DNA from 4 places in the Clostridioides sp. GD02367 genome. Region 1 is predicted to be linked to each of the others. Evidence: riboswitches for the same ligand, from Rfam matches in the RefSeq annotation. Region 1 holds a riboswitch; each other region holds the start of a gene.
The links. A riboswitch is a leader RNA that binds a small molecule or an ion and turns the genes downstream of it on or off. The one in region 1 is predicted to bind cyclic di-GMP.
Positions count from the first base shown of each region.

Region 1 (8,538 bases):
TTAAATCACTACTAGTTTTATTTCCATCACTATTGCTTTTTGTGTTTGATTTTGTTTCATTATTACTTGATTTATTTGTAGTAGCTTTATCATTATTTGAGTTTTCAGTTTTATTAGTAGTTCCAAGATTTTGGTAAGTAGTTGATAAACTTGTTAGCTCAACTCTACTTGGAGTATTTTTATCTATATCATCCAATAAATTTTCCCACTTCACCTTTTTCCCAATTAACATATCATATACTTTTATTTCTTCAGTTTTGCTTTGTATCATCTTTTCTATATTTCCAATCTGATAATATGCAGATTCAATACTTCTTATTTCATCATTAACATTTTCAAGCTCTTTATTAGCTAAGCTATTTGAAAAAATCAAACATAAATATGGAATAGCAAGAACTAAAATAACTATTGGTGCTATTTTTAGTATGTTTTTCACTTGCTTGGCTTTCATCTGTTTTTTGAGTATATCCATTGGTAAAAAATTTATATTTTCAAAATCCTTTTTACCTTTAGGTTCTATCATACTTCCTAGAAGCTCTACAATTGAATTTATATCATCTTCGTCTATATCTCCAGTTATCATATCAGATATATCCATTATTTCAGTAAGACCTTGAGAAACATAATTTGAAAATGCAGAACTAAAAGCCTCATAAATCAATTTATTTGAATATCTTTTTCCTAATATTAATATGGTATCTGTAACCTTACCAAAGTTTCTTGACGAATAGTAATTCATAAGACCTTTTGATTCTTCTACTACATTTAATAATTGCATTTCCATATCTTTTGCAGTTATTCTTATCGGTATATTATCACTAATAAATAAAGTATCTTTCTTATATATATTTATAATTGTACTATTGTCACTTATGTTAGTTACCATTATATCGTTGTAATCCAAATTTTTAAGAATTCTTAAATAAGCTGTTGATAATGTGTCTATTCTATCCAATATTAAATCGAACTCATGCATTATCTCTACAATTGCATTTATTTCTTCCTTTTTTATAGCTCCAATGATAAGATTTAGACTTGACTCCTCACCAGTTGAACTATCTGATGTTTCACTAGATACTTCATATGAAAACACATATTCATCTGATTCCAAAGCCATCATCTCATCCATTTCTAGCTTCATAAATCCATCTAAATCCTTTTTATCCATCTTAGGGAGTTTTTGGGGTTTTAGAATTACATCTCTTGTATTTAAACAAAAAACTACATGTCTTGATTTTAACTTAATATTTTCTAATGCGTATCTCAATAGAGCATACTTTTCCTTAGAAAAATCTTGTGCAATATCCTCTATTGAAAACGCATTAAAATTTTTTATATAAAACTTATCTTTATCATGTTTATATCTGCCCTCAACTATGGAAATAGAATCGCCATAATATGATACATAAACCTTGTTCATTTGTCCTTTCCCTCCTACATAGCATCATATATACTAAGCATTGGCATAAATATTGATACAACCAGTACCGCAACTATAATACCAACTGCAATTATTAAAACAGGTTCTATCATTGATGCCATCCTATTTAAATAAATTTCGGATTCATACTCATAGAATTCGGCCATCTGTCTGCTTATATTCTCTAACTCCCCTGTCTGCTCTCCTATAGCTATCATCTGCACTAATACAGAATCAAAATAGGTATATCTCTCTAAGTTTTCTGCTAAGCCCTCACCTCTTGTTATTCCATCTTTAGCTGATGACAAAATCTTTTCTGCCATGGTATTATTTACACTATCTATAATATAATCAAGTCCCTGAACTAATGGGTACCCTGTTGATACAAATAGATACAATGCTCTTGAAAAACGTGTAGCTACCATACAGTTTATTCCTTTTCCTAAAATAGGTATCTTATTTATGACTCTATCTTTATGTGCTCTACCAATTGGTGTTTTTAAATATTTCTTAAATTGGTAAATGGACAGTATAATAGCTAGAAGTACTATTATCCAAAACTTCTTCATAAACATACCAAACCCCATAACAATTCTTGTTATAAGGGGAAGGGTTGCACCTACTGTTGTAATTGAATTAACCATCTTAGGCACCATAAATGCTGTAAATATAAAAATCATTATAAATGAAGAAATTAAAACTATTAGTGGATATGTTGCTGCATTTCTAAGCTTTTGCTTAATTCTATGTTCACTTGAGTAAAATGAAGCCATACTTTTTAATACTTCATCTAATTTACCTGTGGCCTCACCTGTAGCTACCATAGCTCCAAGTAATTTTGGAAACTTTGATTTTGATGAAAGCATTGAATCTGCAATAGTAGAACCTATTTTTATTTCTGCCACTATACGATTAATTTCTTCTCTCAAGGTAACATTAGTTGACCTTCTGGCTAATGTTTCTAGTCCTGAAATACTATTTATACCTGAAGATACTATAATAGCAAACTGTCTACAAAAGTGGCTTATCTGGTCAGCTCCTAAGTCTTTTTTTCTCTTTCTACTAAAGACATTTATATTTTTACTTTTACTTTCTTTAATTTCGAGAACTCTAAGATTTCTTTTTCTAAGTAGATTTCTAGCTTCATTAAAATCATTAGCTTCAATCACATCAGTTTGCTTTTTTCCATCCTCTTTTATCACTGTATACTTAAAACTTTTCATAATATCATCCTTTAATCAGTCATCAAAATTATTCTAATCATTTCTTCTACTGTTGTCTTTCCATTTAAAACCTTTTTAACTATATCCTCTTTTAGACTAATCATACCTTGTTGTCTAGCTACCTTTAAAATTTCTCTTTGATTGGCAGATGAATCTATTAACTCTTTTATTTCTGGTGTTATTTCAAGCATTTCAAATATACCTAGACGCCCCTTATATCCTGTATTATTGCATCTTTCACATCCTTCTCCTTTATAAATAGTTACTGATTCATTTATATCAATACCAAGAGCCTTTTTTTCTCCGATATCTGCTTCATATGAAACCCTACAATGCTCACAAATTTTTCTTGTAAGTCTTTGAGATATTACCCCTAAAACAGATGAAGTTATCAAAAAACTTTCTACATCCATATCTAAAAGACGAGAAATTGCTCCAACTGCTGTATTTGCATGTAATGTGCTTAAAACTAAATGTCCTGTAAGAGAAGCTCTTATTGCTATTTCCGCAGTTTCAGTATCCCTTATCTCCCCAACCATTATTATATCTGGGTCTTGACGCATAAAAGCTCTAAGTCCACTGGCAAAGGTAAGACCTGCTTTTTCATTTATTTGAGATTGATTTACGCCAGGTAATTCATACTCTATAGGGTCTTCTATAGTTAGGAGGTTCCTATTTTCTGTATTTAATTGATTTAACATTGAATATAATGTAGTTGTCTTTCCACTTCCAGTAGGACCAACTACCAATATAAGCCCATAAGGAGTGTTTATCAACTCGTCATATATCTTAGAGCCATGTTCATCTATTCCTAGTACTTCTTTACTAACCATAAAATTACTCTTATCAAGAACCCTCATGGCTATCTTTTCATCCCTATTAGTTGGCATTGTAGAAACCCTAAAATCTATAGGTTTGTTATCTACTTTTAAATAGATTCTGCCATCTTGTGGGATTCTCTTTTCAGATATATTTATATCTGACATTATTTTGATACGACTTACTACTGCTTTGTATGGCGCTGAGTTCATTCTCATATATTCCCTTAGCATACCATCTATTCTAAATCTAACACGCATGTAATTTTCGCTTTGTTCTATATGTATATCACTTGCTTCCATTCTCACAGCATTTTCTAGTATGTTGTTTACTAATCTTACTATTGGAGCTGCGTTTACATCTTCTTCAAGTATTACTGTTTCTCTTACTCCACCAGTTCTATTCTTGTTGTACTCAGTCATTGCCTTATTTATTTCTGAATGAGCATAAGCATGACCTATTGCTTTGTTTATATCTTCTGCACTCGATATAAATATTTCTACATCTTTCCCTGACATACGTCTTACATCTTGAACTGCTTCTCTATCTTGTGGGTCTGACATGGCTAGACATATCTTGTCTCCATCGATTTTGAATGGAAATATCGCATATCTTTTGCATATATTTTCTGGAACCATTTTTGTAGCTAATGTGTCTATTTCTGTTCCTTCTAAAAATACACTTTCTATATCCAAAAGTTCTTTTAATACACTTATTAATAAGTTACTATCTATAAGACCTTCTTGTACTAGAAATTCTCCTAGTCTTTTTCCACTGTTTTTTTGTTCTGATAATGCCCATTTAAGCTGGTCTTCTGTTATGTATCCTTTTTCAACCAGTTTGTCTCCTATTCTAACTTTTTTAGCCACAGATTTCACTCCTTTACTATCTCAATTATATCATCATTTGTGATTGGATATAAAAGAAAATAGTATAAAAAGACAGGAAGATTCTTCTTCCTGTCTTTTTCATTAAATTTATAATATCTTACTTAATAAATATGAGTATTACTTAGCATCTGAATCCATATCAGTATTGTCTATAAGTACTATATATAGAGCTTTATTATCCACTGTGTCAGTATCTTTTAATTTATTTGCACTACCTAAACTAGCATTTGTATATATTTTATTTTCACCTAAATCACTCAATAATTTTGCTGATTGTGCTTTTGTTAATGTAACTCCATTATCACTATCACCTATTTGTAGTGCTAGTTTCTTTCCAACTAAAAGTAAGTTATAATTGCCTCCTATATCTGCTTTATCTGGAAGAGATTCCATATAAGTCTCCAAGATAGTTAAATCAGCTTTATTATCTGTTGAAACTGGCATCTTATTAGTATCTGAATAATAAGACAAAGCTGCACTCTTAACTGAACTATAATCAGACTCAACACTTGCTACCTTAGCCTTATTTATATTACTAAATAAAGCTGGAACTGCTACTACTGCTAATATACCTATAATTGCAATTACTACCAATAATTCCACCAAAGTGAAACCTTTTTTATTCTTTCTTAACTTCATTTTTATTCCCCCTCAATTTTTTTAATTAATACTTACTTATAATATACCTGGTTAAAATCTAAGTAAAGTTATTTACACGTACTAACCAGATTTATTTCTAGCATATAACCATTTTAAAACAAAAAATGCTATGAAAATAAAAGTATCCATAAATAAATACAATTCCATAGCCGGTTGCACCACTAACTCCATATGTCCCAAGGTGCCCACATCACAGAACATATATCAGCGTTTCTATTTTTATTAAATTCAGGGTAATGCATAATTATATATACATATCCACTTATATTATATAATAGTTACCAAATTTTATCAACTAAGTTTATATTATTTATATATACCAATTTTTTACATATTGAAACACAACTTCTAGAAATATTTAGACTATACAAAAAAAGAAACATCTCCCTACAATTATCATATATCGTAAGGAGATATTTATAAATTATCATTTAGTTTTATCATCGTCATTTCCATCCTTTGCTAATATTTATTTGAAAGCTAGAAGCTATTACAATATAGTATTTTATTAAAATCATCTATTATAAACATTCTATCTCTTTTAATTATGATTCAGCCACAATCACTATATAAACGAAATTCTTCATTTACAGATATGCTTATTGTGCAAAATTACTTTCTTTACAGTAACTTTATATAATCCAGAACCCTCTCACAAACATTAAAGATATAGAATAGATACTATTTTCAATTCTTATAAATAAACTTTCAATAGATTTTTTTATTCCTTATAGATTGTGACTGAATCATTTAATTATTAAGGGTTCATCTTCTGACCTTCCCATTGGAAACACCTCTTTCTTTATTTATATTTACATAATACTACATAATCTGAAATTTTTCAATACTTTTTCCAAATATTTTTTATATTCATAATATTCATAATTTTATTTACTTCTTATACTTATTTTTACTTAAATTCACCAAAGTTTCAAACTATAATCCTTTTCTAAAATTACATATACACATCTAAAATATTCCTATAAATTAAAATAACAAAAAAGAGTTGTCCAAAAGTTTTATATCCTTTTAAACAACTCTTATAAATCTAATAAATTAGAATAATTTACTTACTGATTCGTTAGAGAATATCATTCTTATAGCATCACCAAATAAAGGAGCTACAGTTTTTATCTTTATCTTATCAATTCTTTTCTCTTCAGGAAGTTGTATAGTATCAAGAACTATTAACTCACTTATCTCTGAATTAGAAATTCTTTCAATAGCTGGTCCTGATAATACACCATGAGTACAACAAGCATAAACATCTTTTGCACCAAATTCTTTAAGTGCATTTGCTGCATTAACTATTGTTCCTGCTGTATCTATCATGTCATCTAATAGTATAACATTTTTACCTTTAACGTCACCTATTAAGTTCATAACTTCACATACATTAGCTTTTGGTCTTCTCTTATCTATTATAGCTATTGGCACTTCTCCATTTAAAGTATTGGCAAATTTTCTTGATCTAGTAACACTTCCTAAATCAGGAGATACTACTACTAAATCTTCTATTTTCTTTTCATTGAAGTAATCTGCTAATATTGTTCCACCTAATAAGTGGTCTAGTGGTATATCAAAGTATCCTTGTATTTGAGCTGCATGTAAATCCATTGTTAATACTCTGTCTGCTCCAGCAGCAGTTATTAAGTTTGCAACTAATTTAGCAGTGATTGGATCTCTTGCCTTAGCTTTTCTGTCTTGTCTTGCATATCCATAGTAAGGAATAACTGCTGTTATTCTTCCTGCTGATGCTCTCTTTAATGCATCAATTAAGATTAATAACTCCATTAAGTTATCATTTACTGGACTGTTAGTAGATTGTACTACAAACACATCACAACCTCTTACTGTCTCATTCATGTTTACACATATTTCACCATCACTGAATGTACCTACTTCACAGTCTAGCACTGATACACCTATATAGTCAGCTATCTTCTGCGCTAACTCTTTCGATGAATTACCTGCAATAATTTTAATCTCGCTTCCGCTAGTATTCATTTATGTAACCCTCCTGAAAATTTTAAAATCCTAGTGAATATAATTTATAATAATTTCGAGCTAAATTTATTAGCCAAAATAATAAACTAATGATTACTTACCTTCTGCATCTTTTTGATTCTTCTTTTCTACCCAGCCTTCTTTAATAACTTGTCTTTCTCTAGCTATTGCCAAGGCTCCATCTGGAACATCGTGTGTTATTGTTGAACCAGTTGCTATATATCCTTTTTCTTCTACAACTACTGGTGCAACTAGGTTAGAATTTGAACCTATAAATGCATTATCTTTTACTATTGATTTAAATTTGTTTTTACCATCATAGTTTACAAAGACTACTCCACATCCAATGTTTACATTTTTACCAACATGTGCGTCTCCTATGTAAGAAAGATGAGATGCCTTTGAACCATCTTCTATAACAGCATTTTTTACTTCAACAAAATCGCCTATTTTTACATTGTTTCCTAAGTTACTCTTTGGTCTTAGATATGCATATGGACCAATAGTAGTATTTTCTCCAACTTTACTATCAATTATAGTTGAATTTTTTACTTCTGTACCATCACCTATTTCTGAATTTGTTATAGATGAATTTGTCCCAATTATACAATCTGAACCTATCTTTGTTTTCCCTTGTAACATAACTCCTGGATATATTATAGTATCATTACCTATCTCAACATCAGATTCTATATAGGTAGAGTTAGTGTTTATTATAGTCACTCCATTTACCATATGAGATTCATTTATTCTTCTTCTCATAATCTCTTCTGCTTTTGATAATTCTACTCTTGAATTAACACCCATAAGCTCTTCAATAGTTGAACCTGCAAATGCACCAACTTTAAGACCTTTATCTCTCATTATTTTAGCAGTATCAGTTAAATAATATTCGCCTTGTGCATTGTTATTATTTAACAAATCTAATGCTTCTCTAAGACTCTTACCATTAAAACAATAAATTCCAGAGTTTATCTCACTTATCATTTTTTCTTCTGAATTTGCATCTTTTTGTTCCACTATTCTGAGAAGGTCACCCTTCTTATCTCTTATTATTCTACCATAACCTGTTGGGTTTCCAACTCTTGTTGTAAGAACTGTGGCATGATATTTATTTTCTATATGATATTCAAATAATTTTTTTAATGTCTCTTCCTTTATAAGTGGAGTATCTCCACAAAGTACAACTATTATATCTTCATCATTAATATATTCTTTAGCCATCTTTACAGCATGTCCTGTTCCAAGCTGTTCTGTTTGCATAGCTATTATAGTTTCTTCTGCTAGTTTTTCTTTTACTACCTCAGCTTCATGTCCCAAAATCACAACAGTATCTTTTACACCAGATTTTTTTGAAACATCTATAATATGGTTGACCATTTCTTTTCCACATACTTTATGAATAACTTTTGGGTATTTAGACTTCATTCTTGTTCCTTTGCCTGCGGCAAGGATTATAGCTTTAAAGTTCATTGATACACTCCATTCAATCAATTTAATTTTATTCGTATTATTCTCT
Region 1 covers NZ_JBJODK010000012.1:33,656-42,193, reverse strand. Annotated here, with positions in the region: gene Q3223_RS14805 (PilN domain-containing protein) at 1-1,420, opposite strand, end outside; gene Q3223_RS14800 (type II secretion system F family protein) at 1,435-2,643, opposite strand; gene Q3223_RS14795 (GspE/PulE family protein) at 2,655-4,331, opposite strand; gene Q3223_RS14790 (type II secretion system protein) at 4,470-4,991, opposite strand; cyclic di-GMP riboswitch class II at 5,151-5,236, opposite strand; gene Q3223_RS14785 (ribose-phosphate pyrophosphokinase) at 6,069-7,019, opposite strand; gene glmU (bifunctional UDP-N-acetylglucosamine diphosphorylase/glucosamine-1-phosphate N-acetyltransferase GlmU) at 7,113-8,492, opposite strand.

Region 2 (8,538 bases), on a different contig from region 1:
AAATCAGCAATTTCATCTAAAAATACAGTCCCATCCTTTGCAAGTTCAAATATACCTATTCGACCTTTTTTGCTTGCTCCAGTAAATGCACCTGATTCATATCCAAAAAACTCACTTTCAAACAACTCATTTGGTATGGCACTACAGTTAACAGGTATAAATTGACCTTTTCTCTCACTATAATCATGGATAGCTCTGGCAAATACTTCTTTACCTGTACCACTTTCACCCCAGATAAATATGCTACTATTGGTTCTAGCTACTTGTTTTGCAATCGCTTTCGATTTTTCCAACTTATAACTCTTACCTAAAATTTTATCAAAGCTACCTTTGGATAAGTTTTTAACTTCATTCTTTAAATATTTCAATGTATCATTTACCTTTTCAAGTTCAAGAGCAAGTATCTTGGCTTCTGTAACATCAACTTCTGTACATACAACACCAATAAATTCTTCCTTATAAAATATAGGATTTGCATGGACTAGTGCATACATATTTTCTTTTTTATCTGTAAAATATAAGTCACTCATACCGATTTTACTATTTAATACTTTTTCTGAAATAGTATTTTCCAAAAATTCGTTCATCGGTCGACCGACTATGTCTTCAGATTTTATATCATACCTTTCCTCCATAAACTTATTCCACAATATAACTACACCTTCGTTATTTATAGCACAAATTCCTTCTTTAATTTGTCCTATAATATATTTCAAAGTCAATCCATAGTCTTCTAAATGCATATATAAATAGTCTCTAATATGCTCTTGTTTTAAGACTCCAATAATTTTATTGTCTCTAAGAACAGGGAGAATTCCTATATTTTTCAATATCATTATATCTCTGCACTCATCTAAGGTTAGACCTTCGCTGACATATATTACATCCTTTTTCATTATAAGTTTTACTGGTTGACCGTCATACTTCTTATGCATGTCATAAAGATTATGTATATCTGTCATAGATATAATCCCTTTTAATTCACCAGATGAATCTATTACCATTAGAGTTTTTGTGTTGCTTTTTATCATTTCTTTTATTGCATCTTCAATTCTTGTGTCTTCGTCTATAGTTGTAAATTTTGTATCCATTACCTCTTCTACTTTTTTTACTTCTGGTATCGAAAACATAAAGTCCCCCCTTTATAGTAGTACATCATCAAAACTTATTTATATATATTTATTCTAGCATATCATAATAACAGTTTATTAAATAATTAATATTAAAATTTCTTAACTGTTTAATATACAAATTTCTAATACAAATTCATGTAATTACTAAAATGAATACTTAAATCTATACAAATGAAATCAAATGAATTATACCTTTAGTATATTATTTTTTCAATACTATTTTCACCTTCAAAGTATTTTTCTATTCACAAAACAATTAACATCTGTTCTCACAAAGGTTATACTTACACAAAAAAATGCCTCAAAATGATTTTAAATCAATTTGAGACAATATATTCTAAAACTTAATAACAAACAGTACTCCATATTAATTTTTTGCTCTTTTTGTTTGATACGCTAACCCACAAATTGCTACAATACCAATAAGTATGTATGGCATTATTTGAGTTTCATCACCTGTTTTTGGTGATTTTACAACTATGTCATTTGTTGGTGGTACTGGTGGATTTACTATTGTATCATTTTTTGATGGCACTGATGGATTTTCCACTACATCACCTGATGGTGGCACTGGTGGATTTATCACTGTATCATCTGATGGTGGTACTGGTGGATTTATTACTGTATCATCTGATGGTGGTATTGGTGGATTTATCACTGTATCATCTGACGGTGGTACTGGTGGATTTATCACTGTATCATCTGATGGTGGTGATGGCTTAGGTTTATGACCATTTGAGTTATCATTACCATTATCTGGTGGCACTGGTGGATTCACATCAGGGTCTCCATCTGTTGGTACACCTATATTGAAATCAACTTCCTCGCCATTTTTTTGTTCTATTGTATAACTTAATAAATTTTGCTTACTAGTAGGCAATAAAGATGAATGGTCTTTATCACCAAAATCGAAAACTGTCTTAAAATACTGAATAGCTTTTGGGAAAATATAATCATAAGATAAAGCAGATATATTAGCTTTTACATCTGGCTTATTAACACTCTTAAGTTTAAACTTTTCTTGTGTTGAGATTTCTACTTCACCTGTACCTATTACATTTCCATTTTCATCATAAGCAGTTACTCCATCTGGTAACTTTAATTTAACTACACCACTATAACCTACTAAAGCTATAGCTTCTGTTTCATAAGTACCATCTTGATTCTTATCAAATTTAATATCAGTCAAACCATTACTCAGACTAGGTTTTCCTGTATCATTTGGCTTTAATTCTTCACGCCCTGCATTTAATAATGCCTCTAAGTAAGCTTTTGAATTTATTGCTGCTTCCTTACCTTTTAGATACTCAGCTTTTTCCTCTTCAGTCTTTGCACTCTCTATAAACATATCATAAAGCTTTATATTAGCTTGATATTGTTTAAGTCTTTCCTGCTCATTCATTTGCCCAAGCATAATCCAAATAGCATCTTGAGTAGTAGAATGAGTTATACCTTCATATTCTTCTCCACCTAAATTAAATTGTTGCTTATATCCAAATCCATCAAACTCAGAACCCGCATATAGTATAGATTTAATTGCATCTTCGTTTTGATTTTCTTGACCATTAAAATCTTCTGCTGGTAAGTATGGACTCTTATTATGACTAGTTGGAGATTTTAGATGATTATTATAACAAAATGCAGTTTGTTCTCCGTCTTCACCTTCTATTATATATTTCCCATCTTTATAGCCTGCACCTATAAGACCTTCTATTATATAATCAAAAGTTAAAGTTTTTGTAATATCATCAAATCTCACATCAAAATAAGGTCTATTTGAACCATCTGTTTCTTTTAACAAACATGTATTTTTTACTTTTGAATTTTTATTATGCCATAATCCAATATTTGCATCTTTTGAAGTAAGTACCTCACTAATTTCTGACTGTTCATCTGTTTTTACATCATTTTCATCTTCCCAGAAATTATATACAATCTTATTTATTTGAGATACAGTAAGATTAAGAATATCTTCAATATTCTGCTTCAAACTCATTTCTTCTACTTCTAATTCTTCCTCTTCTTCTGATGGTATAATTTCACCTAATGGCTTCTCCCCATCTGGTATCTCTTCACCTGATGGTTTCTCCCCATCTGGTATCTCTTCACCTGATGGCTTCTCCCCATCTGGTATCTCTTCACCTGATGGCTTCTCTCCATCTGGTGTTTCTACTCCTGATGGCTTCTCTCCGTCTGGTGTTTCTCCTCCTGATGGCTTCTCTCCATCTGGTGTTTCTCCTCCTGATGGCTTCTCTCCGTCTGGTGTTTCTCCTCCTGATGGTTTCTCTCCGTCTGGTGTTTCTCCTCCTGATGGCTTCTCTCCGTCTGGTGTTTCTCCTCCTGATGGCTTCTCTCCGTCTGGTGTTTCTCCTCCTGATGGTTTCTCTCCATCTGGTGTTTCCCCTCCTGATGGTTTCTCTCCATCTGGTGTTTCTACTCCTGATGGCTTCTCTCCACCAAGTATTGTATCTTTTCCACTTACTTCGTCAGCATAAGATATTATTGGTGCAAATGCAGTAAATGCCATACTAAAAGCAATTACTAAACTAATTATACTTGATTTTTTAATTTTTATTTTCAAGATTTTCCTCCTATTTATATTTATAGCAGGTTGCACTACTAACTCCATATATCTTTTAAGTGCCCAAATTTAAGATATACTTCACAGTTTCTATAAATAGGTTTTTAGTAATTTTTATTTTTGTAATATTTTTTATTTTTTAAGTGCACTCTTTACGAACATTCTAAAATTATTAGTAAGAGACAAAAACTTATTCTTACATTAAAAAAGATACTGTAGAGTATCTTGAGATAATACAAAACTATTTACTCTATTGGATAATTGACTCAATTCAATTTTTATATGTCAATATGACCACATATCTGAGTTTGTTTTTGTCTAATATAATTTTAATAGCTATTGCCATTATTATATATTAGATATTATATTTTGTCTATTTTTTCCATATTATTTATATTATTCGTTAATGTTATCGACATATAACAACAAAAAAACATCCCTGAAAACAATTTTCCAATTTTTTCCAAGGATGTTTTATTATATATTTTTATATTATATTATTTTATTTTTAATCTTACGTCACCTTTTATTCTTCTTATTAATGGGTGATTAACTGTTCTCATTACATGGTCAGTAATATGATATACACCTAATTTTAATTTTGGTGCAGAACCCATTACTGTGTTACTACAGTCAGTACAGTTTCCTATTAATATAACTTCTGCTCCAGCTTTCTTAAATTCTATACATTTTTGAGCTTGTCCTGGACAGTGTCCTGGATTTTCACATTTTAATACACCTTTAATTTCTTGAGCTTGTTTACATTTTTGAACTGATACTATATCAGTAACTCCCATTTTAGCTGCTATGTCTCTCATTCTTTCTTCATTAGGTCCACATGCACAGACTAAAAGACCCATTTTTCTCTTTTCATTAACAAATGGCATAGTAACTATTATACCACCACTAGTTTTAGTTATTGGAGTATCTAAAGTAGTAGCTTTACCAGTGAAAGGTCCTCCTAAGATTATCTCACCGTATTCACCTTTTATTCCACCAGCTCTTTCAATTAATTCTCCAACAGTAGTCCCAATTGGCACATCTTCAAATACTATAGATTCTTTTCCACTGTTTAATTGACCAACTACAGTTACATTTTTAGATATAACTGGTCTTTTTTGCTCAACAGCTTCTACTATTCTAGTTAATGTTTCTACATTTATTACTACTGCATTAGCTTCTGAAGGTAATTGAGTTGGCTCAAGTAATTTACCTAGAACGTCTCTTACTATCGCTCTCTCTTCTCCCATTGGGTACATGTCAACTAGTTCTGCAACTTCTATATTATCTCCTGGCTTTATTACTTTTTTAAATGCTGCTATTGCTTCTGGATGCTTGCTTTTTATTGCTAGCATACCTTTTCCAGCATTAGTAACTTCCATAGCATATTTTATACCTTGGTAAACTATCTCTGGTCTTTCTTCTATTTCTTTTATGTTATGAGCTAATAAAGGTTCACATTCAGCAGCATTTGCTAATATTGTTCCACCTTTTAAATCTATGTTTAATTTTATATGAGTAGGGAATCCTGCTCCACCCATACCTACAACTCCAGCTTCTTTAATTAAGTCAAGTATACCTTCTCCTTTTAATGGTTCAAAAGTATCATCTTGTACTTCATCAGCTTCGATTACTATAGCTTGGTCATTTATTTCACTTATTTTTCCACTAACACTGGCATAAATATTTGCTCCTAATCCAGCTGGTTCTGCGATTAGAGTTCCTTTTTTTACTACATCTCCAACACTTACTACTGGTTTATCTGGACCACCAACGTGTTGTTTTAATAAAATAGAATATAGTTTGTTCAACTAGTACGCCCCCTTAAGTATATTAATTTTTTTTATAAGCTGTTCAAATAATGTTAATGTTGTTTTTCTATTACAATGTCTTAACATATTGTTTATTTCTATAGAACATATCGCTTATTAACAAAGCAATTTCTATGCCAACTTTTAAACAAACTTATACCCTTTGAAAATACTGTCTTACAGCATCCATAACTTCTTTCAAATATTTAAACTCATTTTATAAAAGTCAATTATTAGACACTTTTTCAACCAATTTAATCTATAATTATTGATATCGCATACATGCATAAAAAGTGTCAAAAAATAGACACCGTCTTTTTATCGACACTTTTCTAACATATACTATATAATTTACCACAACTTTACTTAAAATATACATTTACTACTTGTTAATTCTTAAGTTTCTGCACTCCATTAGAATCAATTATGTAATTATCTTTATATAATAAGTCTGATATTTTTACTAAACTGTATCCATCTTTTTTAAGCTTACTTATTATAGTGTCCAAATAGTTATCTACATCATTTATATTAGCATGAAATAAAACTATTGAGCCAGGTTGAGATTCTTTTATTACTTTTTCAATTACATGGTTTGGACCAAGCTCTTTCCAGTCTATAGAATCCACATCCCACTTAATTACTTTATAACCTAAATCACTGCAAATGTCCATAGCTTTGTTGTTTACATCTCCAAAAGGTGGTCTAAACAAATTTGTTTTTTTCCCTGTTATATTAAATATCTTTCCTGATGTAGTTTCTATTTCTTTTTTTATGTCTTCTTTTGATATTTCTTTCAAATTCGCATGGGTATTTGAATGATTGCCAATTTCATGTCCCTTTTCATCTATAGCCTTCACAATATCTTGATTATCATCTACCCAGCTACCAACTAGAAAAAAAGTAGCTTTTACATTATGTTTATCTAAAATCTTTAAAATTTCATCCATATTATTAGTTCCCCAAGCAACATCAAAACTTAAAGCTACCTTTTTCTCATTTGTATCAACTTTATATATAGGCATTTTTGAGTTATCAGACTTAGAACACATATACTTTATTCCATAAACAAGAGCAAATATTAATACTAATAATAATGAAAAAAATAAAACACTATATATCAAAGCTTTAGTTCTTTTGACTTCTCTTTTCATACTATTCCCCCTTTTAAATAATTTCTTCTATATTTAAAATTTATTTTTTTTTAGCTCAAAAAAGTACTGTAATATTTAATTTATAAGACAATAAGTAAAAAAACAAAATCTATATCGTTCTAGTTAAACGCTCTAAAATACCCATTTATTTAATTTTTTAATATTTTTTACATTTTTACCTTTATTTTTCTGTATATATTATTTTTATTTTGGAGAAATTAGTATTAACATCACATAAATAAAAGTGTTGTTAGACATCATAAACTAATTATTTGAGGAGGAAATTTACTATGTCAAATTCAAACAGAACAGTAGTGCCAGAAGCAAAAGCTGCTTTAAACCAAATGAAATTAGAAATAGCTAACGAAATAGGTTTATCTAACTATGAAAACATAGACAAAGGAAACTTAACAGCTAGAGAAAATGGATATGTTGGTGGATACATGACTAAGAAATTAGTTGAAATGGCTGAAAGACAAATGGCTGGAAAATAGATAGTAAATTTTGACACCTGGGTATCAACAGGGCTGCTAATTAGCAGCCCTGTTTCTCTGTATTTATTTATAAAATTAATTTTATATGATTTGTTAAAGATTAATAATACTATATAAATTGTTCTTTTAATTTTGTATGAATTAGTTTAATATATTATATATAGAAATAGTTTGACGGAGGATGATATTTATGTTTGAAAACTCGTCTGAAGAATTAGCGTATCATAAACTTTTAATTTTATATATATTAGAAAAAATTAAAATGGATTTAACTAATTCTCAAATAACTCAAGTAGTATTAGAGACTGAGATGATGAATTATTTTTCATTACAACAGCTTTTATCTCAGCTTATGGAATCTAAGTTTTTGACTACATATAAAGACTCTGACAGAGAATATTATGCTCTTACTCAAAGAGGCGTAGAAAGTCTAGAATACTTCTTTAATCGAATACCTACTAGTGTTACAGAAAAAATAGACAAGTATATAGATTCTAATAAAGAAAATTTACTAGCAGATACTCAAGTAAAGTCTAGTTTTGTAAAACAAAGTGATAATGAATTTATTGTCAACCTTAGAGTCATAGAAAATCAGTCTAACTTAATAGATTTAAATCTAAATGTTTCCTCAGAGAAACAGGCAAAGCTTATTTGCAACAACTGGAAAAATAATGCATCTTATATGTATGCCGAAGTTATCGACTTACTTATAAGAGACATACATTAAAGCCTACAAACAAATTATAGTTGTAGGCTCTTTTCCTACCTTGATTTCTTTTATTAATTTGTTATTTGCAGTTTCGTAAACTTTCACTGAGTTTTCTTGTGTATCTGACACAAATAATAACCTTTCATCTTTAGATATTTCTAATCCCTGTGGAATTCCATTTATCTCAATATTCCCAATGTATCTACTTGTTGTATAATCTAAAATTCTCACATTATTATAACCCAAATCAGCAACATAAACTTTTTTCCCACTATAATTAAATCTTATTTCTACTGGTAATAAGAATTCATATAATACCTTTTTTATATCCATACTTACTTCATCAACTATTATAAGCTTTCCATCAAGTGTTGATATATACATTTCTTTCTTTTGTTTATCAAGTTCTATATGCCATGCTCTAAAGTCCATATTAATTTTCTTTTGTATATTTTTATTTATTGTATCTATACATACTATTGAATTTATACATGGTACATATAACTTTTTACTTTCTCTGTCAAAATCAAATCCATGTGGCATGTTATCAACACCAATAATTCCTATTGGATTTAATGTGTTTTTATCCAATACGTATATACTATTAGAATCTTCATTTGCTACAAATAATTCATTATCACTAAGTACAACTTGAC
Region 2 covers NZ_JBJODK010000010.1:95,786-104,323, reverse strand. Annotated here, with positions in the region: gene prdR (sigma-54 dependent transcriptional regulator PrdR) at 1-1,130, opposite strand, end outside; gene Q3223_RS13870 (Cys-Gln thioester bond-forming surface protein) at 1,501-3,714, opposite strand; cyclic di-GMP riboswitch class II at 3,730-3,815, opposite strand; gene prdC (proline reductase-associated electron transfer protein PrdC) at 4,212-5,525, opposite strand; gene Q3223_RS13860 (polysaccharide deacetylase family protein) at 5,915-6,679, opposite strand; gene Q3223_RS13855 (alpha/beta-type small acid-soluble spore protein) at 6,970-7,173, shown strand; gene Q3223_RS13850 (DUF4364 family protein) at 7,364-7,900, shown strand; gene Q3223_RS13845 (YncE family protein) at 7,904-8,538, opposite strand, start outside.
Region 2: linked by a shared signal. The riboswitch ahead of Q3223_RS13870 (Cys-Gln thioester bond-forming surface protein) and the one ahead of Q3223_RS14790 (type II secretion system protein) in region 1 are both predicted to bind cyclic di-GMP.

Region 3 (8,538 bases), on a different contig from region 1:
CAAGTATCCCTCTTGTTGTATCTGCTATTGGCTCATTAAAATCATCTCCATCAACTAATACTGTATAAAATGCAGTGATAGAACCTTTATCTGATGTACCTGTTCTCTCCATAAGTTTTGGTAAAATAGCAAATACAGATGGTGTATACCCTTTTTGAGCTGGTGGCTCTCCTATTGCTATTCCTACTTCCCTTTGTGCCATAGCAAATCTAGTTACTGAGTCCATCATAAGTATTACTTTTTTTCCCTGGTCTCTAAAATACTCAGCTATTGCAGTAGCAGTAAGAGCACCTTTAAGTCTGACAAGAGGAGCTTTATCTGATGTCGCACATATAACAACAGATTTTTTCATCCCATCTTCTCCTAAATCTTTATCAATAAAATCTAGGACTTCTCTTCCTCTTTCTCCAACAAGGGCAATTACATTTACATCTGCTTTTGCATTTCTAGCAATCATACCTAGAGTTGTACTCTTACCTACTCCACTACCTGCAAATATTCCTATTCTCTGCCCTTCACCACAAGTAGTAAACGCATCTATTGCTCTTACACCAGTCTCCATTATATTTCGTATCTTTTTTCTCTTCATTGGGTCAGGAGGTTCATTATTCAAGTTATATCTATCTCCTAGAACGACTTCTGAATTATCTATAGGATTTCCAAGACCATCAAGTACTTTACCTAGTAAATTATCACTACACATAACACTTAGAGGTATACCCTTAGAAATAACTTTACAACCAGGTGATATTAATGTTAGCTCTCCTAATGCCATTAAAATTACTTCTTTGTCTTTAAAGCCTACTACTTCACAATTAACTGGTTTGTTGACTTGATTGTATATAACACATAACTCTCCAACAAAAGCTTTTATCCCTTCAACTTCTACAGTAAGCCCTATTATCTTCTTAACTCTGCCTTCTGATATAGTAAGCTCTAAATTTTCTATTTTCTTATTTATTTTGTCAAAATCTATAGATATATCAGTTCTATACATACTTTATTCACCAAGCAATTCTTCTTTTAGTTTTTCCATAGCACAATCAACACCAACTATTATTCTCCCATTTTCCTTTTGTATAATAGCATTTCCTTTATCTATACTGTCATCTGCAATAACAAATACACTTGATTTTAATGATGTCTCTTCTTTGAATAGTTCAAACTCTTTCTCTATATTATCCTTATAGAAAGAATTACATCTTACTATGAATGAACTACTTCCTTCGTAATCTTGAATAATTTGCTTTAACAAGTCACTCATAGACTCTTCATCTTCAAAATGCTTTTTTAAAACAGAGCTAGCCATATTGATAGCAAGTCTTATAATTTCTTTGTTTTTTTCCTTTATGTACTCAGTCATTTTCTCATTAGCTTGTAATAGAATTAAATCTGCCTGATTTCTTATAAAATCTGCTTCACCTTTAGCTTTTTGGATATATTCATCGTAGGATTCTCTATATCCATCCTCATATCCATTTTTTTGACCTTGGCTATATCCTTTTTCATAAGCTTGTTTTTCTATATTTTGTGCATTTGTTTTTGCTTCTTCTAATATTTCATTCTTTTTTATCTCAGCAGACTCTATAGCTTCTTTTATTACTTCATCCCTAAATCTACAATCATTCTCTTCGTTTATATTTGTTTCTCCCAGTCTAGCTTTGTCTATTATAGATAAATCTAGAATTCCTTTATATGATGCTTTTTCACTTTTAATAATTTTGTTATTCGACAAAGTCATCACCAAAATTCCTTACAATAGTTATAGCACCTTCTCTTTCAAGTTTTCTTACGCTATTTACTATTTTTTGCTGAGCACCTTCAACTTGTGCAACTTTTATTACACCAACCATCTCCATTTCTTCTTTAAGCGCTTCTGCTGCTCTAGAAGATTGATTTCTATATATAGCATCTGAAATTTCATCATCCACACCTTTTAAAGCATAAACTAAATCTTTCATAGTTACTTCTTTTAGTACTTTTTGTATGCTCATATCATCTAGTTTTACAATATCTTCAAATACAAATATATGAGATTTAATTTGGGCTGCTAAAGCTGGGTCTTTTTCTTCAACAGTATTCAAAATATTCTTTTCTGTTTTTCTATCAGAATTAAGTAATATTTGAACTAATGTAGCTATTCCACCATAATCTTTAAAATCATCACCACTTATTGAATGTAATTTATCTTCTAATGAACTTTCAATTACTTTTATAACTTCTGGAGATATTGAACCCATTGAACTTATTCTCATAGCTACCTCATTTTGTAAATCAAAATCTAAGTGAGCTAAAATTTCTGCGCCATCTTGTGGGTCCATATGTGCAAGTAAAATAGCTATAGTTTGTGCACTTTCATTTCTAAGTATTTCTAATATTTTCTTTGTATCCAATTTTATAATATGTTTAAAAGGCTTTGTACTTGTATCTATTGATATACCTTCAAGTAATTTATTTGCTTTAGAATTTCCCAAGGCATTACTTAGCAGTTCTCTTGCATATTCCAGCCCACCTTCTATAACATAATCTTTTGCTTTATTTATTTCTACAAACTCTTTTAATATTTCTCTTCTTTCTTTTGAAGCTATTGAAGAAATATTTGCAATTTCCAAACCTATTTTTTGAACCTGTTTATCTGGAAGGCTTTTTATTATATCACTAGACACAGTTGGTCCTAATGTCATTAAAAGCACAGCAGCTTTTTTTAAACCCTCACCTTCTACTTTCTCACTCTTCTCATTTTCACTTATATCACTTAAGTCAAATGCACTAACATTCGTAATTTCTGTGGACACATTCTATCCCCCTTACTCATTTAACCAAGTCTTTATTATTTCTGTTACTTGGTCTGGTTTTTCTTCTGCATACATTTTAACAGCTTCTTCTAATGTCAATTCTGGGTCATCCCCTAATAGAGGATTATCTTTCTTATCAACAGTACTAGAACTAGCACTATAAACTTCATCCTCATAATCCATATCTTCTTGTTCACTTCTCTTCTTATATATTAAGTATCCAATAGCACCTACTGCAATAACTGCCACTACTCCAATAACTGCCTTTATTATATTAGTTTTGAAGCCTTCTTTTTTAATCTCTTCCAGTTCTTGTTTAGCTTCAGCCTTTCCTTTAGGGTCAAAGACCATTGAAACAACACTAAGAGTATCTCCCCTTGCTCCATCCATGCCTATAGCATTATTAACTATATCTTCCACATCAGCTTGAACTCCTTTAGCTATTTTTCCGTCTATAGCGACAGAAGCTGTCAATCTTCTAAGTTCTCCTGGTGCAATTATAGTATGAGTTTCAATCTTACCTGTCTCATATTCAAAACTCTCATCCAAACTATCTTCTGTGTTAGTACCATTTTTATTTCCTTGATTATTCATATTAGCATCTACGCCTTGGACATTATTTGTAGCAGATTTAGATGAATTTTTTGACCTTGTTTCTTTTATTGCAACTTTATCAGGGTCAATCTTTATTTCAGTTTTTTCAGCTGTATCAAAACTTAAATCTGCATTTACTGTAGCTTTTACTTTTCCTGTACCAAATATTGGCTCTAGCATTTCCAAAATAGACTTTTCTAATTGTTTATTCAATGCTTGTTCAGATGCCTTATTTTTATCAACACTAATACCACCATTTATAGGTTGATTATTTTCATCAACTTCTTCATCATCTAAGATACCTTCTGATAATAGATTCATCTTATTATCAATAACTTGAACATTTTTCTCTGGTATATTTGTAACACTTCCTGATACAAGTGCCATAACAGATTTTATTTGATTTTTTTCTAAAGTTGTTCCTGGCTTTAACATTAAGTAAACTGCTGCACTTCCTGGAACTGCTTCTTTCTCAAACACTGATGACTCTCCAAATGTTATATGTACTCTAGTATCTTCCACTTGTGGAAAACTCTTGATTGTTTTTTCTATTTCACCTTGTATGATTCGTTGCTTCTTAATTTGAAACTCCTCATCAGTAAGTCCTATAGACGAACTATCATCCATTAATGCAAATCCTTTAGAACCACCTGTAAGACTTGGAGCTAGCTCCAGCCTCAACTTATCGACTTCTGTTCTAGGAACATAAATTGTACTTCCCTTTACCTTAGTATCTATCTTTCTAGACTCTAATTCTGCTGATATATCTGCAGCATCTTGAACATCTAGTTCTGAAAATAAGACTGCATACTTATTTTTACTTGCAGATATTGCTGTAAATACTAGCGCTAAACATATAGCAACAATCCCTATACCTAATGCTATCTTAGTTCCTTTTTTTAAAGAACCTATTTTTGTCCTAGATTTAGCAACTTGCTCCTTAATCTTATTTTTAAAACTGGCTATCATTGATTATTACTCCTGTTCAAAAGGCTAAATTTGTACTTTATTCATTTCTTGATATGCATCATGAATCTTGTTTCTAACTTCTATCAGATATTGCATAGATAGTTGTGCTTCTTGACCTTTTAACATAACTTCATGCATAGAAATATCTTCGCCTTTTATAAATTTTTCTTTCATATTATCCGCTGTCACTTGTTGAAAATTAACTTTGTCTATAGTATCTATTATTACATCTTCGAAATTCTTTTTTTCTTCTTTATTATTAAGGTTTAATGGTTTTGTTTCTCCAATCAAATTATCTAACTTTGCACCTTGCATTAAATTGTTGATTTGTGTAATTGGCATAATTTATCCCTACTTTCCTATTTCCAAAGCTTTCGATATCATAGATTTCTGAGCATTCAGTGTGTCTACGTTAGAATCATATGCTCTTGAAGCTGTTATTAAATCTGTCATTTCAACCAATATATTTACATTTGGATATTCTACATATCCATTTGGTTTCGCATCTGGATGAGATGGGTCATATACTTCTTTAAGAGGTGATTTGTCATCTTCAACAGATGTGACTTTTACTCCTAACATACCTAATTTATTATCATAGTTTTCTTCAAAGGAAACAATTTTTCTCCTATATGCTTCTCCATTTGGACCTCTTGTAGCATTTATATTAGCTACATTTGATGATATGATATCCATTTTCAAACTTTCTGCTGTTAATCCACTAGCAGATATCTCCATTCCACTGAACACACTCATCTTCTAGTTACCTCCCAGTTATTATTGATTTAGTCATTGCAATTTTGCCATTTGCAAAACCTATTAAAGCATTATATTGCAACGTTGTCATTGCTTGCTTTACTTTTTCTTCTTCTATATCCACATTATTGCCATCTACTCTTAAACCTTTTGAATTGTCTGTTTTTTCTTCTATTTTTGGCATGGCATCATTTAATGTTTCTTCAAAAGTTACATAATGTTTTTTGTAACCTTCAGTATTTATATTTGCTATATTATTTGCTATTGTTTGACTTCTTAGATTAGTTGCATCTAGTCCCATTTTTATAATGTCATATGTATTCATACTCACCCCTCCTCAAAATATATTTATTTGCTATATTTAATGATTAAAAAAATGAAGTTGCTATATTACAAAAAAAGGTAACTTTATGAAGAAAAAATTAAATACATATTAAAATTTTTTTTTATTTTCATTGGAGTTAATTGAACTTAAATTAGATTTCTTACTAAAATGATACATTATTATATTAATGTAATAGAATTGTAATAGATTTAAATGAACAAAGAAGTCATTTTTTGTAAAATAGCAACTTTTTCAGACAGTTTTTCTTTATTTTTTGTTATAATTGGTAAAATATGTTATTATATGTACTTTCTACTGTAATAAAGTAATTTTTCCATAATAAAATGACCGCCAAAAAAGCAGTCACTTCGACTAATCCTAAGTATACAAATATACTTAGGACTCTTTTTGGCAACTGGCTAGCATAGTTTGTATATACAAACCTTAGCCCCTATAGCTTTGCGTCACTAAATTTCTCTAGTTTTGCCTATTTAGTTTTAATTTAAGTATACAATAAATAACAATTTTTTTAAACATTTTTTACTTATATTTTTAATATTTCAATTAATATTCGATATTTATAGCTAAATATCTAGTATAAATTAAAAACTTGTTATTATAAAAAATAAAAACAGCTTAAAATACTTATTCTAAGCTGTTTTTATTTTTTATATAAATGTCTATAATGTAATCAAGTTAGATTCTTCTTTATCCCATTCAGGAGAGAATTTATTTCCTATTTGTATAAAAGAAGACCTTTTATTCCAATTAGCAAATGAAGATTGATAACATACCTTACATGAATCATTCATATTTATACTATTAATATTTCTTCTGCAGTCTTTATATTCCAAAGAATTCCACATTTCTTCAAAAGTTTTATATCTGTCAATATGAAACAACTTTATAGGTGTAGACATACATGAACGTACAAATCCATCTGAACCTAAGAAAAAGTCTCTCCATGTTGTAAAACAATCCTTATGTAGTTTTTCACATGCACTATCTTCACCTTGTATATGAGGTAACTTAAGAATAATATTTAACTCATCTGCTAAAACCTCTGCTTCTTCAAATACCTTTTTAACCTCATCTTGGCAATCATATAAACTCTCATCATGCATATTTTCATCAAACACAGTTAGATATACCACCTTAAGCTCTTGTAAACCTACCCTTTTAGCTAATTCAACCATTTTGGGTATCTCATACAAATTAGACTTCATTGCTGTAAAAACAAAATTCATATGTGGCCAATTTATCCCTCTTTTAATCTTCTCATCTGCTATATGTTTAATATTTTTTATTATATGATTAAAATCAGCCCCTGATCTTATATTGTCATTAATCTCTTTAGACGCCCCATCTAGACTTATAGCTATAATGTCAGTTTCTGTATTGAAGATATCATCAAATAGTTTATCCAATTTCATACCATTTGTACAAAAATATTTTCTAAGACCATTTTTCTTTGCCCAATATAAGAAATCAACGAAATTTGGATGTACTGTTGGTTCTCCCCATCCCATTAAAGTTACTTCCTCTACTTCATTTAATATATTCTCAAATTTTTCAGTCCATTTAAAATCAAAAACTGTTGCTTTGAACTCTGCTGAATTTCTTCCACACATAATACAATTTAAATTACAAGCATTCGTAAGTTCAAATACTAACCTTCTAGGTTTAGCTTCTAGATTGATAGCCTGATTATATGCCTCGCTTTCATTCAAATTGCTATTCTTTTTCTGTAACTCTGTTAAAGAGTTTGTTTGTTTTAAATCAATTGTTTTAGCTCTCAATATACTCATATTGATATACCTCTTATTTCTATGTATTTTACCATATCTTCCAAAAAGCTTTATTTTCTTTCCAAAGAGAATTAAGATTGTTCATATCTCTTTCATTATCCATACATGCCCACAGACCTTCATGCTTGTAAACTGCTATTTCTCCATTTTTAGCTAGATTTTCAAATAATCCATACTCCAAATCACACTCATCATTTTCTGTAAGATATTTTAATAGTTCTTTATTAAATACCATATATCCACCATTTATTAATCCCTTTGATGTTTGTGATTTTTCTTCAAATGATTTAAGTACATCTCCCTCTGCGATAAGTTCACCAAATCTAGCAGGAGGTCTTACTCCAGATATTGTAAGCAACTTTCCAACTTTATTATGAAAATGTATTAATTTATTTATATTTATATTTGCTAGCCCATCTCCATATGTTAATAAATTTATATCTTCTTCAAGATATCTCTCTATTTTCTTTAATCGTGCTCCTTTTTGAGATTCTATACCTGTATCAACTAATGTTACTTTCCATTCACTTTCATCATGATTATTATGAAATTCTATTGAATTACTTCCTATATTAATTGTAAAATCATTATTTCTACTATCATAATGTAAAAAATAATCTTTTATAACATTTGCTTTGTAGCCAAGACATATGATAAATTCTTTTACTCCATAATACGAATATATTTTCATTATATGCCATAATATCGGCTTCCCTCCTATTTCAACCATAGGTTTGGGAACTATACTAGTAATATCTCCAAGTCTACTACCATATCCTCCTGCTAAAATAACTACTTTCATATTAAAATGCCTCACTTAATTATAATATATAAAAATTTAAGAATAGAATTTTTTATTACAGATATATATCATAGATAAATAGAATTTCTCTAGGATAATGTTAAAACTTATATTTTTGTTCTCCATTTATTAGACTTACTTTAATCTTATGTTTATCTAATAAAGTCTTTATTTCATCCTCATAATTCCAATTCATTACTATAATCTTATCTATCTTTCTCATACATATATCTTTAAAAGAAACTATTTCATGTCCAGTTCCTGGTATAAATTTATGTTGCTTATTTTCATTTATATCAATAACACAATCAATAAATTTATGTTGTGGATCTATGTTATTCAAAAATGTAACTCCCTTAGCTCCCGCGCCCCATATTGCTACCTTACTTTTTTCTGATTCTAAGTAATGTTTCCATCTCTCCACCTGTATTCTTATATTTTCAGCATAATCAATAGCTATATTTAAAATATCATTTTTTATATTCTCGC
Region 3 covers NZ_JBJODK010000007.1:57,588-66,125, forward strand. Annotated here, with positions in the region: gene fliI (flagellar protein export ATPase FliI) at 1-997, opposite strand, end outside; gene Q3223_RS11235 (FliH/SctL family protein) at 1,001-1,741, opposite strand; gene fliG (flagellar motor switch protein FliG) at 1,725-2,795, opposite strand; gene fliF (flagellar basal-body MS-ring/collar protein FliF) at 2,808-4,358, opposite strand; gene fliE (flagellar hook-basal body complex protein FliE) at 4,383-4,700, opposite strand; gene flgC (flagellar basal body rod protein FlgC) at 4,710-5,114, opposite strand; gene flgB (flagellar basal body rod protein FlgB) at 5,122-5,439, opposite strand; cyclic di-GMP riboswitch class I at 5,847-5,937, opposite strand; gene Q3223_RS11265 (radical SAM protein) at 6,120-7,247, opposite strand; gene rfbF (glucose-1-phosphate cytidylyltransferase) at 7,276-8,049, opposite strand; gene Q3223_RS11275 (class I SAM-dependent methyltransferase) at 8,150-8,538, opposite strand, start outside.
Region 3: linked by a shared signal. The riboswitch ahead of flgB (flagellar basal body rod protein FlgB) and the one ahead of Q3223_RS14790 (type II secretion system protein) in region 1 are both predicted to bind cyclic di-GMP.

Region 4 (8,538 bases), on a different contig from region 1:
AGAGGGAATAAAATGGGGAAGAGGTATTTATGAAAACTTCCAAAGATTTATACAGTTCCAGCTTACTGTAAATATAGTAGCATTTATAATTGCTATAATATCTCAACTTACTGGTAAAGATATGCCATTTACTACGATACAATTATTATGGGTAAATATAATAATGGATGGTCCTCCAGCTCTTGCATTAGGATTAGAACCTGTTAGAGATTATGTGTTGAAAAGAAAACCAATAAATAGACACTCTGGAATAATAGCCAGGTCTATGTCTATAAATATTATTATAAATGCTATCCTTATAATTACAATTGTATTTACACAATCAGCTTTTAATATATTGGGAGCCACACCAGATGAACAAGGTACTGTTATATTTTCTTTATTTGCATTCAGTGCCCTTTTTAATGCATTGAATTGTAGGGAGTTTGGCTTTAATAGTACAATACCTAATTTCTTTAAGAATAAGTTGGCATTACAAATAATAGTCGTTACAGGTATAATCCAGATAATATTTACACAAGTGTTCCAGAGTTTCTTTAACTCTGTTTCTTTAGATTTTAATATGTGGATAAAAATAATACTATTTGCATCAACTATTTTAATATCGAATGAATTTGTAAAACTAGTCCTTAGAACGCTAAAAAATAGCAGAACTAGGAATCTTAGTATCAAAAGTTAATTTTATAAGACCGCAAAGTATAATATATCATGACTTTGCGGTTTTGTGTTTTATACAAGTATCTTTCTTTAATGTTTCTTTATATTACAATTCAATTATAGATGGTGTATGACATACAAAAGGTAAAAAATCGTGAATGACTTGATTTGTTTTAATTTTCATATAACTAGTAGTAGTCCCATCACTACATCCATACCATTCTTCATTGACAACATCCTTATCAAAAACAATTTGTATACTATTATCATTGTCAAGTATAGCACTGAAAATAGTAGCTGCGCCAATTTTAGTACCTAACATCTTTTCCATCAATTCAGCAGGAGCAAAAGAAACTCTAGATACTCCTAATGCATTGCTAAAATTAGCTGACTTAAAGGGTTTATCACCTGGCATAATAAATAGATAAAAAGCTGTTTTTTGTCTATTGCAAAGAAATAGAGTCTTTACCATCTTCATATCTAATTTTTTATCAATCTGAACACAATCCTCCATTGTAATTGCTTCATCTGTGTCAACACGTTCAAATTCAATATTCAAATTTTGTAATATTTTATATACCTCTTTTTGTAATGGAGTATCAAATTTAATAGGTGCTTCTGTATAAATATCACTTACAAAAAACATGATTTATTTCATTCCTTTCCGTTTAAAATCCTATGTGCATAGTGTATCATAAGGTTATAAATTATAAAAGCGAATGTTTATCATATAAAATATGATAAAATCAAATGGATGTGAGATATACATAGTATGGATATGAATATTCAAAAATATATGACATTTGTTAAGACTTCCAACACTTCCAGAGTTTGAGACTATTTTTTTAGAACAAGATAAATTATCAGAATAAAATATAAAAACAATTAGTTGAAAAAATACTTATAAAAAGATACTTATTCAGAATTTTAAATTAAAATATATTATAAATAAAAATCATATTATAAATAATACTTGGGAAAAATAATACCATAATTCTAAATAGTATGTACAAAACTTGATATAAATGTATTAACTTGTTTATAAATACAAATTTAGATTAATGTTACTATTAATATAGTGTATAGTGATAAACAAATTAAACATAATAAATAAAAAGAATGTAAGTAATAGACTTTTATTTTAATATAATAAGCTTTATTATTTATAATCATGTTGAAGGAGAAATATTATGAAAAATTTGTTTATAATATTATCTATAGTTATAATTATGTCCATCAGTAATTTTTCATATGCTTTTTATGATACAAATTTAGAATATGAAAAAAATAATTCAAAAATAAGTGAAAATACAAGTAAATATTATGAAGGTAAAATTGAACATGTATTTGTACATCCATTAATCGTATATCCAGAAATGGCATTTGATGGTGATTATGAATCTAAAACATTTTCTAAATGGTTTGTTACTACAAAAGAATTTAAAAAAATATTGGATAACTTATATCAAAGGAACTTTATACTTGTATCATACAAAGATGTATATGAGGAAAAAGAAGTTGGTGGTAAGAAGTTAACAGTAAGAAAAAAATTATTGTTACCAGAAGGAAAAAAACCAATTATTATATCTATAGATGATATAAATTATAATCAATATATGTTAGGTAATGGAATAACAGAAAAAATTGTCCTAGATAGAAATAATGAGTTAGCAGGATATATTAAAAAACCAAATGGTAAATATCTTATTAGTACAGAAACAGAAATGGTTCCTTTAATTGAAGATTTTGTAAAACTACATCCTGATTTTTCTCATAATAATGCAAAGGGAGTTTTAGCAGTAACTGGATTTGAAGGTATTTTGGGTTATAGAATTCAAAGAGATTATCCAAATAGAAATGAAGAATTAAAACAATGTAAGAGAGTAGTCTATAAGCTAAAAGAAAATGGATGGGAATTTGCTAGCCATAGTTATGGACACCCAAATCTCAAAAAAATTTCTCTAGAAAAGCTTAGAGATGATACTATTAAATGGGAAAGAGAAGTTCAATCAGTCGTTGGAAAAACAAAAATATATATACCTCCATATGGTGAGTTTCCTAATGAGTCATCTAAAGGGTTGGAGTATCTTCAGTCAAAAGGATTTACGATTTTTGCAGGTGTAGGTCCAATATCATATGAAAAAATTTATAAGGATAAAAATTTAGTTATTACTGATAGAAGAAACATAGATGGTATTACTCTACTAAATAAGAAAGAAAAATTTTTAGATTTATACAATGCAGATAAGGTTATAGATTATAATGCTAGAAAGGTTAATAAATAAGTATGAAGGTAGAAAGAAAGTTTACTAGAAATCTAATAAATAGTATTTAAACAGATATGATAGAAAGGAATAAATTTATGAAATCGAAAAAATGGATTAGTATGATTTTATCTATAGCAGTAATAAGTGCTCTTTTTGTAGGTTGTACAAGTAATTCTAATTCTAGTGTAGTTTCAAATGAAAAAATAACATATGAGATAAAGTCAACAAAAAATAATGACAACGAAATTGAATCTAATAAATTTAGTTTGGGAACATCAGAAATGGTTGTAAGGGGGAAGACCATACCTTTTAAGATAGAAGGTATAATATCAGCTCCTAAAGATATAAAAGAAAAAGCACCTATAGTGTTAATTTTTCATGGGCAACATGGAGATGGAGAAAATGATTTTGAAAATGGATTTAAATATCTTACTGAAGATTTAGCTAAAAATGGTATTATAGGGGTGTCTATTGATACTTCAGTAAACTATACTTTTCAGTATGGAGAACCTGTAGAAAATGAGAGAATAACATATCTGACTCAAGCTTATATAAAAGCTTTTCAAGATGCATATGATGGCAGTAAAAATGGATTTGGAATATATCTTAAAGACAAAGTTGATTTAGATAATATTGGCCTTATAGGTCATTCTGTAGCTGGTTCTGGGGTATTAAAAATAGCACAAGACCAAATACAAAAAGGATTTAAAGGGATAAAAGGAATTATATCACTTACACCAGCCTATAATAGTCCAATAGAGAAGTTTCCAGATGTACCAACAGCAATAATAGTATCAGAGTATGATGGAGATGTTATCCATAGTGGGGATGATGTTTTTTATGATATATCCTTGGATAAAAATAGAAAAAGTCCACTAGGACTAACTTATTTAGTAGGTGGAAATCACAATGCATATAACTCAGTTTTAGGAGAAAAAGAATTTTCTCCACCACGAGATACAGATGGCACTTATCCTGAAAAATTAGGAAAAGAAGAACATAGAGAGTTCTTTTCTAATTATGCAGTTGACTATATGAAATCTATTTTTGATTTTGATGATAGTGAATCTCCTATTTTTAGTAAAAATGGATTGCCATCTAAAATGTATGGGTATCAGACATTAAATAAAGTTAAATATAGCGGTTCTTTAGAATTATTCAACAAAAAGTCATTTGAAAATATAGACTCAAGTAATGTTGATACAAAAGAGTTAGTTGAGTCAGAACGATTAGATAAAGATACTGCAAAACTTTTTAGTAATATAAGCTCAAGTGAAAATTTAGATTTATTGCAAGTTGATTGGAAATCTAAAGATGGAAAAATAGAATTGCCCTTAAATAATAAAAATTTAAAAGATTATTCTGCATTAAAATTTAGATGGGCGTTAAATTCTCCTAGTGAGTTAAATAGTAAAGATAAAATAGTTTCATTTAAACTTAGCTTAGTCGATTCTAAAGGAAAAGAAAGTAGTGTAACTTTGGATAATGATAAAGTGTCTGCTATGAAGTATTTTGAGGGTAAAGCTGTGAGAGACGAATATGTAGAAGGTAAATTTATGGAGTTTTGGTCAAGGTATACTCCAATAAGTGATACAATAATACCTATTGATAAGTTTAAAAATATAGATTTATCTAATATAAAGGGTGTTAAAATTGAATTTGAAAATCCAGAAACAGGTTCGATTATGTTAAATAAAATAGTTGGTATAAAATAGTAATACAAGTCCTAGATGAAATTATAAAATATCTAGGACTAGTTTTATTAGAAGTCAATAATTTAATCTAAGAATACATTGCATCTATAATAAATGTATAAAATTAGTAATATCTTATTGATATATATGAACTTTTAAGAATTTTATAGACGAATTATGTTATCATAAATAAAGATATAAATTCTAAAATTTGTCAGTAAAACAGAAGACAAGGAGGTAAATTTTATGTTTTCAAAAATCCTGGTCAAAACATTTATCAAAGATAGTGAGAACGTTCAAAATAAAGATGTTAGAAATAAGTATGGATATGTAGCTGGAGTAGTGGGTATATTATCTAATTTACTTTTATTTGTAGTAAAGGTGTCTATAGGTATGCTTACATCAAGTATAGCTATAATGGCTGATGCATTTAACAATCTTTCTGATATGGCATCCTCAGCGATAACTATGATAGGTTTTAAATTAGCAAGTAAGCCAGCTGATAAAGAGCATCCTTTTGGACATGGAAGAATAGAATATTTATCGGCGTTAATTGTGGCGTTCATGGTAATGTTGGTAGGACTTCAATTTATAAAGTCGTCTGTGGAAAGGATAGTAAATCCAGTACCTATAAAATTTGAAGTAATACCACTTATACTTTTAATTGCATCTATAATGATTAAAATTTGGTTAAGTAAATTTAATAAATTTATGGGAAATAAAATTGACTCCTCAGCCTTAAAAGCAGTTTCACTTGATGCTTTAGGAGATGTATTTACATCGAGTTGCGTAGTTATATCATTTGTCATAGCTAGATTTACTAGTTTACCTATAGATGGATATGTTGGTATTGTAGTATCACTAGTAATACTTTATGCTGGATTTTCTCTTGTAAAAGATACTATAAATCCTCTTCTAGGAGAAGCACCAGATGAAGAAATGGTAAAATCTATTATAGAATCATTATTATCTTATGAACATATTATAGGTACACATGATTTAATAATTCATAACTATGGAGTTGGACGATGTATAGCATCTATACATGCAGAAATTCCATCAAATATAGATATAATGGAGATTCATGAAATTATAGATAATGCTGAGAGAGAAATATCTGAAAAATTAGATATGTATTTAGTAATTCATATGGACCCTATATGTCTCGAAGATGAAGAAGTTATGTCAGCAAAAAAAGAACTTGAAGAAATACTTAAGAAAAATAGTCTTGTAAAATCTATGCATGATTTCAGAATAGTTGGAAAGGGAAGTAAGAAAAATTTAGTGTTTGATATAGTAGTTAATCCTTCTGAATTCTCTAAGAATATGTCAGAGGAAGAATTAAAAGAAGATATAACTAAATTGGTTAAGGAGATGAATCCTGAATATAATTGTGTAATTGTTGTAGATAAGGATTTTATTTAATGATTAATTAAAATTATTGTAAGGAAAAAAATGTAAAATATATAGACAGGAAGATGTTGGCATAATATAATATAGATATGTAATTGTATCTAGTATGAATATAGCAATTTTAATTGTTTTTTATAAAATATTATAGAGATGTTGATGTATGTTCTATCATTGGGCACCTTATGGACATACTGAGTCAGTGGTGCAACCGGCTATGGATATAAATTTATTTATTTTCATGGCTTTTTTTATATAATTTTTTGCTTAGAATTAATTTTAATGGGATATAAATAGAAGTTTATAAATTATAGATAGCGTAGAGGGGAGAAATCTATATGGGGAAGAAGAATAAAAAGGCATTATTAATAAGTTTAATTATGATTTTAAGTATGGTAGTATCTACAATCTATCCAACCTTATCTTATGCTTCAGAATTAGGAGATAACAGTCAGATTCAAAATAATTCAACTAGTTCATCAAGTGGAGAAGAGAAGCCATCAGATAACAAAAAACCAGAGCAGACTCCAGAAGGAGAGAAGCCATCAGACAACAAAAAACCAGAGCAGACTCCAGAAGAGGAGAAGCCATCAGACAACAAAAAACCAGAGCAGACTCCAGAAGAGGAGAAGCCATCAGACAACAAAAAACCAGAGCAGATTCCAGAAGAGGAGAAGCCATCAGACAACAAAAAACCAGAACAGACTCCAGAAGGAGAGAAGCCATCAGATAACAAAAAACCAGAGCAGACTCCAGAAGAGGAAAAGCCACTAGATAATAAAAATATAGAGCAGACTCCAAAAGAAGAAAAGCTGCTAGAAGATGAGAATTTGCTGAAAACGTTAGAAGAAGAACTTAATGAAGAGAATGAAGATTATGGATTTATTATAAAAATTAATAATAGTACAATAGAAACTGAATCAATGAAAAAGATATCATTTAATTTAACTTATACTCCAACATCAAAGGGAATACAAGCAGGTGATTCAATAACTTTCAAGGTGCCAGATGTATTTAATAAAGTTAATTTAGATTATACAAGTGAATGTTTCGACAAAACAGAAAGTAATGGAGAATATACACTTACATTTAGAGAACTTCCTAATGGTCAAAGTGTAATGCAAGGAAAAATAGGTCTAGAAGCATACGTTAAAAGGGTTGATGAAGAGACAAATACAAAAATTCATATTGAGACTACTGGAAAAATAGAAAGTGGAAGTGGAGATGTGGATGTAGAAATAAAGCCTGGAGATAAAGGCGAGGAAGAAGAGTCTAAAGGAACACTTAAGAAACTTGTTGAAGGAAAAAAATCAACTACAGTATTTATGCCAGTTAAAAATAAAGATATAAATTATAGCATACTAGTAAATGAGAAACAGGAAGAATTGAAAGATATTACTTTGTATGATGAGCTTCCTGAAGGATTGACACTAGTAAATGATTCTGTAAGTGTAGTAACAAGTGATGGGAAAGAAGTAAGTGATTTTAATATTGAACAAAGTGCAAATTCTATATCAGTTAATTTTGGAAATATAGATAAAGCATATACTGTTAAATACAAAGCTAGAATTAGTGATGAAAATGCAAAACATGATAATAAATATAAAAATGTAGCTAGGATAGAATCTGATGGTAAGAAGGTACAAGAAGATGATGCTACTGTAAGTATCTTTGATAGAGGTAGCGATTATCTTTTGACTAAAGGGCATTCAGGAGTAACAAATATTACTCAAGTTGGCCAAGTAATAAACTATCAGATTTCAGTAAATGATGATAAGTCGCCAATAAGTAATGTTGTTATAACAGATAATATACCAGAGGGTATGAGATTAACTACAGCAGGAGAAGCTGGACATGATTTTAGAGTAGTAGAAATTCCAATGAATGGTAACTGGACTCCTTGGAGTAAAGAAAAAATCGCAAACAATATTTCATATAAAATAGAAGAGAAAAGAAATGAAAGCGGTCAAGTAGATAAAGTTATAACTGGATTTACGATTAATCTTAGTAAAGAAGAAGTAGAATCAAAGTTTTATATAGCTTATACATTAAAGGTTATTAGTATTGAAGATAGTTATACAAATAGAGCTGTTCTTGATGCAAATAACAGTCAAGTTGATAAAAGCGATGAGATAAGTTTTAAGAAAAACTCTGGATTAATAAGTGCAAAAAAAGAAGTTGATAAAAAAGTTTTAAATAACAATGATAGTCAAATTGTTAAATACAAAATAAATATGTCAACTTATGGAGTTTATGATGCAGGGCAAGTAAATCTTTTAGATGAAGTAAACCCAGCTCTAAAAATATCTAATATAAAATATTCTGATAACCTTGAGCTTAAAAAAGAAGCTGGAGATGGAGAAAATACTATAAGATTAGTGAATAAATATGAATTTAAGCAGATAAAAGAAGGCGAACCTGTACAAAGTTGGGTTACATTCGATGCAGATTTTACAGATGTAAAAGTTGGAGAGACTATACAAAATGTAGCTCAGATTAATGGCTCAAGT
Region 4 covers NZ_JBJODK010000001.1:149,072-157,609, reverse strand. Annotated here, with positions in the region: gene Q3223_RS00615 (calcium-translocating P-type ATPase, PMCA-type) at 1-679, shown strand, start outside; gene Q3223_RS00610 (prolyl-tRNA synthetase associated domain-containing protein) at 764-1,303, opposite strand; gene Q3223_RS00605 (polysaccharide deacetylase family protein) at 1,848-2,942, shown strand; gene Q3223_RS00600 (alpha/beta hydrolase family protein) at 3,020-4,639, shown strand; gene Q3223_RS00595 (cation diffusion facilitator family transporter) at 4,865-6,043, shown strand; cyclic di-GMP riboswitch class II at 6,169-6,254, shown strand; gene Q3223_RS00590 (SrtB-anchored collagen-binding adhesin) at 6,367-8,538, shown strand, end outside.
Region 4: linked by a shared signal. The riboswitch ahead of Q3223_RS00590 (SrtB-anchored collagen-binding adhesin) and the one ahead of Q3223_RS14790 (type II secretion system protein) in region 1 are both predicted to bind cyclic di-GMP.